One region of the Sinomonas flava genome, then DNA from elsewhere that is predicted to be linked to it. Evidence: predicted binding sites of a transcription regulator. Region 1 holds the regulator's gene; the other holds the start of a gene.

Region 1 (4,206 bases):
GCCTCGACGGCGGGCACGACGGCGCGGCGCGCCTGCTTGGCCGCCGCCACCACGACGGAGCGCCACTTGGCGAGGGCCTTCTCACCGCGCTCGCCCTTCCACCGCACGATCGAGCGCTCGGCCTGCCACGGGATGACGGCGTCGACGCCGAGCTCGGTCGCCGCCTCGGCCGCGAGCTCGTCGCGGTCGCCCTTGGCGAGGGCCTGGACGAGCACGAACCGGAAGGGCGGCCGCGGCTCACGGGCGACCCGCTCGACGCCGACGGTCAGCGTCTGGCCTTCCGCCCCGGCGACGGTGCCGACGGCCCGGACGCCCGCGCCGTCGGCCAGGTCAACCCCTTCGCCCTTGGCGAGGCGCTTCGCGGCGACGGCGTGGCGGCCCTCAGGGCCTCCCACTTCGACGAGGTCTCCGGGCTGGATCCCGTCGAGCATTCCAGCCGGGACGTAGAAGAGGGGCCGGGACATCTCTAGAGGTTGCCCAGCTTGTCGCGCAGCTTGGCGAAGACTCCGCCGCTGGCGACGAGCTTGCCGTCGCCCACGTGCTCGCCCCGCAGCTTCGCGAACTGGCGCAGGAGCTCCTCCTGCTCGGCGTCGAGCTTGGTCGGCGTCTCGACACGGATGTGCACGAGCAGGTCGCCTCGGCCCGAGCTGCGGAGCCGGGCGACGCCCAGCCCGTGGAGGGTGACGACGTCACCGGACTGTGTGCCCGGGCGCAGAGTGATGGTCTGCTCGCCGTCGAAGGTCTCGAGGCTCAGCTCGGAGCCCAGGGCTGCAGCGGTCATCGGGACGCTGACGGTCGCGTTGAGCTGGTCGCCGTCGCGCGTGAACGTCGAGTGCGAGGCCACGCGGATCTCTACGTACAGGTCTCCCGAGGGGCCGCCAGCTGTCCCTGCCTCGCCCTGGCCGGCGAGCTGGATGCGGGTGCCGGTCGACACGCCCGCCGGGATCTTGACGGTGAGCGAGCGGCGGCTGCGGACGCGGCCCTCGCCGCCGCACTCGTTGCACGGGCTCGGGATCTCGGTGCCGAAGCCCTGGCAGGTGGGGCACGTGGCCAGTGTCATGACCTGGCCCAGGATCGAGCGGACGGGCCGCTGGATGTGGCCGCTGCCGCCGCACACGGTGCAGCGCACGGGTTCCGTGCCCGGCTCACAGCACGAGCCGTCGCAGCGCTCGCAGGTCACGGCCGTGTCCACCTCGAGCTTCTTGTTGACCCCGAAGACGGCGTCCTTGAGCTCGATCCGCACCGCGATCAGGGCGTCCTGGCCGCGCCGCACGCGCGAAGCCGGGCCGGCCTGCGCGCCGCCCCCGCCGAAGAACGTCTCGAAGATGTCCTGGAACGCGAAGCCGGAGCCGTTGTAGGCGCCGCCGAAGCCGTTGTCGGTGCCGTTCTCATTGCCGGTGGTGTCGTAGACGCGCCGCTTCTGCGGGTCCGACAGGACCTCGTAGGCGTGGGTCACCGCCTTGAACTGCTCTGAGGCCTCCTCGCCCGGGTTGATGTCCGGGTGGAGCCTGCGGGCCAGCTTCTTGTAGGCCTTCTTGATCTCCTCGGTGGTCGCGTCGGTCGGAACGCCGAGGGTTTCGTAATGGCTGCTCACGGTCTTCTTTCTCTAGCTTCCAGCGAGAATCTTGGAGAGGTACCGGGCGACGGCGCGGACCGCGGCCATGCTGGCCGGATAGTCCATGCGCGTCGGGCCGAGGATGCCCAGCTTGGGGCCGTCGTCCCCGCCGTACCCGGTGGCCACGACAGAGGTCTCGGCAAGGCCGTCGTAGGCGTTTTCGCGCCCGATGGTGACGGCGACCCCCCGGGGGTCGTTCGCCATCTCGGACAGCAGGCGGAGCAGGACGACCTGCTCCTCGAGGGCTTCGAGCACGGGCGAGATGCTCTGGAGGAAGTCGCTGTTCGACCTGGCCAGATAGGCCGTGCCCGCCATGACCATGCGGTCTTCACGGCTCGACTCGGCCAGGAGGGACAGGCCCCGCCCGAGCTCCGCCGCGAGCGACTGGTCCGCGGGGGCCAGCGACCCGACGACGCGGCCGAGGGCCTCGCCGAGTTTCACGACCGGGGCGCCGACCAGCCCCGCGAGGAGCTTCTCCCGCAGGGCCGCGAGCCGGTCGCGGTCCACCTCCTCGGAGACCGTGTGGACGCGCTGCTCCACGGTCCCGGTGTCTGCGATGAGCACGAGGAGGATCTGATGCGGTGCCATGAGCACCGCCTCCACGTGGCGCACCCGGGCCCGGCCGAGCTGGGGGTACTGCACGACGGCGACCTGGTTCGTCAGCTGCGACAGGAGGCGAACGGTACGCTCGAGCACGTCGTCGAGGTCGTCGGCGCCGTCGAGGAGGCCCTGGATCGCGTGCTTCTCCGCTGGGGAGAGGGGGCGCACGGCGGCGAGGTGGTCGACGAAGACGCGGTAGCCCTTGTCCGTCGGGACGCGTCCTGCGCTCGTGTGGGGAGCCGTGATGAGGCCGTCGTCCTCGAGTGCGGCCATGTCGTTGCGGATCGTCGCACTCGAGACGCCGAGCTTGTGGCGGTCGACGAGTGCCTTGGAGCCGACCGGCTCCCTGAAGTGCACATAGTCCTCCACGATGGCCCGCAGCACCTCGAGCTTGCGCGGCTCGCTCACATCCCACCTCCTGCTCGCATGGCCGGTTGCGTTAGCACTCTCTCAGAGCAAGTGCTAAGTCTATTATGCCCACGCACCGTTTCCGCACGGTCATGTGCCCCGCGCCACGCAAGGATGAGCGCACCGTCCGAGCGGCGGGGCCGTAGGATCCGACGGGTGGACCGACTCTCCTATGACAGCTGGGGCCCTGCAGACCTGAGCGCCCCCTCCCCACGCGGGCTGCCCACGGTCCCTGCCTCGGTCGGCCTCGTCCTCGAGGACGCCGAGAGCGGATGGGTGGGCGCCGTCACACGCATCGAGAAGTCCGGCGGGATGCACCTCATCACCCTCGAGGACCGGCGGGGCCGCTCACGGTCCTTCCAGCTGGGGTACGGCTTCCTTGTGGACGGCCGCCCGGTCCGGGTGGGCCCGCCGGCACCCCAGCGGACCGCGGCCCCTCCCGCCCGAACGGCCTCGGGGTCGGTCCGGGTCGAGGGCATGCGCGCACAGGTTGCCAAGGCCAGCCGCATCTGGGTCGAGGGCAAGCACGACGCCGAGCTCGTCGAGAAGGTCTGGGGAGACGACCTGCGCGTTGAGGGAATCGTCGTCGAGCCACTGCACGGTGTGGACGACCTCGCGGCCGCCATCGCGGACTTCGGGCCCGGCCCGGAACGCCGGCTGGGCATCCTCGTGGACCATCTGGTGGAGGGATCGAAGGAGTCCAGGATCGCAGCGGAGGCCATGCGGAGCCCCGGGGCGGCAGGGAACGTCCTCATCGTCGGCCACCCGTACGTGGACGTGTGGCAGGCCATCAAGCCCTCCACGCTGGGGATCCCTGCCTGGCCGGCGGTGCCGCGGGGCACCGACTGGAAGACCGGCATCCTTGCCGCCTTCGGCTGGCCCCGCAGCACGCCCGAGGACTTCGGGCTCGCGTGGCAGAAGCTGCTGGGCACCGTGCGCACCTACGCGGACCTTGAGCCCTCCCTGCTGGGACGCGTCGAAGAGGTGATCGACTTCCTGACCGCCTGAGCGCACAACCTTGGATATCCTTGGAATGCCCTCGGGCAGGCCGTCTGGTGCGGCCACCGCACGACGACACCGAACAGGCAGGGACATCCAGTGGCCGAGTACCCGCAGGACCGACGCGACGGAGAGAGCGAATACCACGGCGCGCCAGCCCGTGCCATGCCGCTCACGGCGGCTGAGGACCGCCAGTGGGCGACGCTCGCTCACTTCGGCGGGATCCTCGGGTGCCTGCCGTCACTGCTGATCTACCTGGTCTTCAGGGACCGCGGGCCCTTCACGGCCCAGGAGTCCAAGGAGGCGCTCAACTTCACGCTCCCGCCGACCGCCGCCGCCGTGGTCTGCAACATCCTGGCGCTCATCCCGGTGGTCGGGAACGTGTTCGCGGTCCTGGCGACGCTCGTGTGGATCGCGCTCACGGTCTTCTCCGTGATCGCCGGCATCCAAGTCAACCGCGGCCAGCCGTACCGCTACCGCTACAACCTCCGGCTCATCTCCTAGGAACCGCGGGCACGCGCCGGAACGACGGGGGCATGGTCTGATTCAGGCGAGAAGCCGGCGCACCACCGCGTCCGCGAGCA
Region 2 (4,206 bases), 680 kb from region 1:
CTACCGGGTGGACGCGCTCAGGCTCGACGCGGTCCACGCGTTCGTGGACCGGCGCGCCCTGACGCTGCTCGAGGAGCTGCAGCTGCTGGCCGAGGACATCGAGGCGCGGACCGGGCGCCGCAAGGTGCTCATCGCCGAGTCCGACATGAACAACCCGCGCCTGCTCGAGCCCCGGCCCGCCGGCTACGGGCTCGGCGCCCAGTGGAGCGACGACTACCACCACGCCCTGCATGTCGCCCTGACCGGGGAGACGTCCGGCTACTACGAGGACTTCGCCGACCCCGACGCGCTGCCGAAGGTGCTGCGGGGCGGGTTCTACCACGACGGGTCGTACTCCAGCTTCCGCGGCAGGGTGCACGGGCGCCCCGTCGACCCCTCGCTCGTGGACGCCGCGCAGCTCGTGGTCTGCAGCCAGAACCATGACCAGGTGGGCAACCGCGCCACCGGCGACCGCCCCAGCGCGACCCTGTCCCGCGACGGGCTCGCCGTGGCGGCCGTGCTGACGCTCGCCTCGCCGTTCACGCCCATGCTGTTCATGGGGGAGGAGTACGGGGCCACGACCCCGTGGCAGTTCTTCACCTCCCACCCCGAGCCAGAGCTCGCCGAGGCCACCCGCAAGGGCCGCATCGAGGAGTTCGCGCGCATGGGCTGGGACCCGGCGCTCGTGCCGGACCCCCAGGACCCTGCCACGCGGGAGCGGTCCGTCCTGGACTGGGCCGAGGCCGAGGCCCCCGAGGGGGCGCGCATGCTGGACCTCTACCGCAGGCTCATTGCAGTGCGCGCGGAGCTGCCCGGGCTGTGGCAGGGGCGGCTCGACGAGACCGAGGTGACCTCCGGACGGGGAGAGGCCGGCGCAGGCGACGTGGACGGTGGGGCCCGGTGGGTCGCGTGGCGGCGGCCGGGCGCCATGGTGTGCATCGGCTTCGGGCCGGGGCCCGTCGAGATCCCGCTGCCCGCAGGCGCGCAGGCGCAGATTGCCGTCGCGACCAGCGAGGACTGCTCCGTCGAGGCGACGCACGACGGCGGCGCAGCCGTCCGCCTGGCTGGCCTCGCCGCCGTCGTGCTCGCCCTCCCTCCTTCCGTCTAGGGGTCACCTCCTGGAGGTCACCTCCTGAAGGTCACTTCCTGAAGGTCAGCTCCTGAAGGTCACGTCCTGCGGGTCCGGATCAGGCCGAGACGGACTTCTGTCCGCCGGCCGCGCCCTGGTCCCCTTGGCGCTCGCCGAGGTCCTGCGGGGCGGCGTCGCCACTCCGGTGGCCCATCACCTTCATGTCGCCGCCCTGGTCGGTCGCGACGGGGATACGGCGCGGTCGGGCTCGTTCGGAGACGGGGATGGTCACCGCGAGGACGCCGTTGCTGTAGTTCGCGGTGATGTTCTCCGTGTCGATGCCCTGGCCGAGGGTCAGCTGGCGCAAAAAAGTGCCGCCCTCGCGTTCCCGCGCAATCCAGGCCACGCCCTCGCGCCCGCGGACCGTCCGTTCCGCGCGGATCGTGAGGAGCTGGCCGTCGACGTCGATGTCGACGGACCCCGGGTCGATCCCGGGCAGGTCGGCGTGGACGATGTAGTGGTCGCCCTCGCGGAAGAGGTCGATCGGCATGAGCCTCATGCCGCTGCGCTGCCCGAGCAGGGCCGTGGCGAAGCGGTCGAGCTCGCGGATCGGGTCGAAGTCAGCCATGGGAATCACTCCTCAGGTCTGCCCCAACGGGCGTGTTGTCTCTCCTTGTCTTCGGTGTCGGGCACGCTCCCGACACACACTTATTTAGCACTCTCACCCAGCGAGTGCCAAGACCTTTTCGGGGGATTTTCCGGATAGGGCGGGGAAAGCGCTGGGCACGCGAAGAGGGACCGCACCCAGCGGGTGCGGCCCCTCTCCACGGGATGGGGGACTAGGCGCGGCGCCTCGTGACGAGGCCCCAGATGAGCAGGACCACGAGGGATCCGATGATCGCGGTGATCCAGGCGCTCAGGCTCCAGAAGGAGTTCATGAGGTCCTGCTTGAAGATCATGCCGCCGATCCAGCCGCCGAGCAGTGCGCCGACGACTCCGAGGAGGAGGGTGGCAAGCCAGCCGCCGCCCTGCTTGCCCGGCAGGATGGCCTTGGCGATAGCGCCGGCGATGAGGCCGAGGATGAGGAAACCGATGAAGCTCATGTCAACTCCTTGTGTGGTGCGATCATGTCCGGTGCTTGCATGGTGCCCAAGCTTCCTCAGTACTAACACCGATGCCGCACGCCGTCACGACCCGAGAGCGCGCCTTCACCACATCTTTACTCGGCTTCGGTTCGGTAACGTAGCGGTCATTGGCGCCGACCGGGAGGGGAAGACCGCGTGGAACGCTGCGCACTCATCGTGAACCCGAGCAAGGCCGGGGCGGAGCCGCTCACCGCGGACTTCCGCGGCCGGTGCGAGGCCGAGGGCTACGAGCCGCTCGTCCTCGAGACGACGGTCGAGGACCCGGGCGGGGGCATGGCGCGGGAGGCCCTCGAGCGCGGGGCGGGGCTCGTCGTCGTGGGCGGCGGGGACGGGACGGTGCGTGCGGCGGCCGGCGAGCTCGCCGGAAGCGGTGTCCCGCTCGCCGTCGTGCCTCTGGGGACCGGCAACCTGCTCTGCCGCAACCTCGGGATCCCCGTGGACGACCCCGGCACGGCGCTCGACGCCGCCTTCGGGACGGCCACCCGGGACGTGGACGTGGCCTGGGCGAAGGTGGACGACGGCGACGAGCTCGCCTTCGCAGTGATGGCCGGGATGGGCCTCGACGCGACCATCATGGCGAACACGAACGACGACCTGAAGGCCAAGGCGGGCTGGTTCGCCTACATCGTCGCGGCGGCGCAGACGATCGTCGGGGACTCGTACCTCATCAAGGTCTACGTCGACGGCAAGCTCGAGCTCCAGCGTCGCCAGCGCGGCGTCATGATCGGCAACTGCGGGAAGATCCAGGGCGACGTCGAGGTCTTCCCCGGCGCCACCGTGGACGACGGAATCCTCGACGTCCTCGCCGTCGCGCCGAGCGGAGTGGTCGGCTGGTTCCGGGTGGCCAGCTCGCTCCTGTCCCGCTGGCGGCGCCACACGCCCCCGGACCTCGGGCACTACACCGGCAAGACCATCCACGTCGCCGCGTCCCGTCCCCACGACATCCAGATCGACGGCGACCACCTGGGCACTGGGAGGACGCTCGCCGTGCGGGTGGACCCCCGGGCGCTCACGGTGCGGATTCCGGCCTAGGACGCCCGCCGGACGCTGCGGCTAGGATCGTGGACTGTGACGTACACCGCAGCGGCTGACCGCTACCCCTCAATGCAGTACCGGCGCGTGGGCCGCAGCGGCCTCAAGCTCCCGGCCATCTCCCTGGGCCTCTGGCACAACTTCGGGGACGACAAGCCCTTCGAGGTGCAGCGCGACATCCTCCGACGGGCCTTCGACCTCGGCGTGACCCACTTCGACCTCGCCAACAACTACGGCCCGCCCCCGGGAAGCGCTGAGCGGAACTTCGGCCGGCACCTCCGCGAGGACTTCCGGCCGTATCGGGACGAGCTCGTCATCTCGACCAAGGCCGGCTACCTCATGTGGGACGGGCCCTACGGCGAGTGGGGCTCGCGGAAGTACCTCATCTCGAGCCTCGACGCGTCGCTCGCCCGGATGGGCCTGGAGTACGTGGACATCTTCTACAGCCACCGCTTCGACCCGGAGACGCCCCTCGAGGAGACGATGGGCGCCCTGGACTACGCCGTGCGCTCGGGGCGCGCCTTGTACGCCGGCATCTCCTCCTACTCGCCGGAGAAAACGCTCGAGGCCGCGGCGATCCTGAAGGACCTCGGCACGCCCCTGCTCATCCACCAGCCGCGCTACTCGATGCTGGACCGCTGGACCGAGCAGGGGAGCCCCGACCTGTACCAGGCCCTCGACCAGGCCGGCGCCGGATCCATCGTCTACAGCCCGCTCGCGCAGGGCCGGCTCACCGACCGCTACTTCGCGGGCATCCCCGAGGGATCCCGCGCCTCGCAGGAGCACTTCCTGACGACGGCCCAGACTGAGGAGAGCCTCGGCACCGCCCGGAAGCTCAACGACCTCGCGGCCGAGCGCGGGCAGACGCTCGCGCAGATGGCCATCTCGTGGGTCCTGCGCCCGCGGCCCAACGGCGCGCCGCCGGTCACGTCGGCGCTCATCGGGGCGTCGTCGGTCCGGCAGCTCGAGGACAGCCTCGGC

What was found. Region 1 encodes HrcA, which represses chaperone genes, less so after heat shock. Its sites were predicted from a motif close to TTNGCACTCGNNNNNNNCGAGTGCNAA; they were not measured.
Region 2: a site for HrcA is predicted at 1,761-1,787, ahead of ABD298_RS05960 (Hsp20/alpha crystallin family protein). Genes of this name have one in related genera too.

What each region holds. Positions count from the first base shown of each region.
Region 1 is NZ_BAAAQW010000003.1:32,085-36,290, forward strand. Features, by position in the region: gene ABD298_RS02840 (16S rRNA (uracil(1498)-N(3))-methyltransferase) at 1-464, opposite strand, end outside; gene dnaJ (molecular chaperone DnaJ) at 467-1,594, opposite strand; gene hrcA (heat-inducible transcriptional repressor HrcA) at 1,607-2,623, opposite strand; gene ABD298_RS02855 (DUF3097 domain-containing protein) at 2,780-3,631, shown strand; gene ABD298_RS02860 (DUF4870 domain-containing protein) at 3,722-4,126, shown strand; gene hemW (radical SAM family heme chaperone HemW) at 4,169-4,206, opposite strand, start outside.
Region 2 is NZ_BAAAQW010000003.1:709,387-713,592, reverse strand. Features, by position in the region: gene treZ (malto-oligosyltrehalose trehalohydrolase) at 1-1,087, shown strand, start outside; gene ABD298_RS05960 (Hsp20/alpha crystallin family protein) at 1,167-1,676, opposite strand; gene ABD298_RS05955 (GlsB/YeaQ/YmgE family stress response membrane protein) at 1,888-2,151, opposite strand; gene ABD298_RS05950 (diacylglycerol/lipid kinase family protein) at 2,329-3,225, shown strand; gene ABD298_RS05945 (aldo/keto reductase) at 3,262-4,206, shown strand, end outside.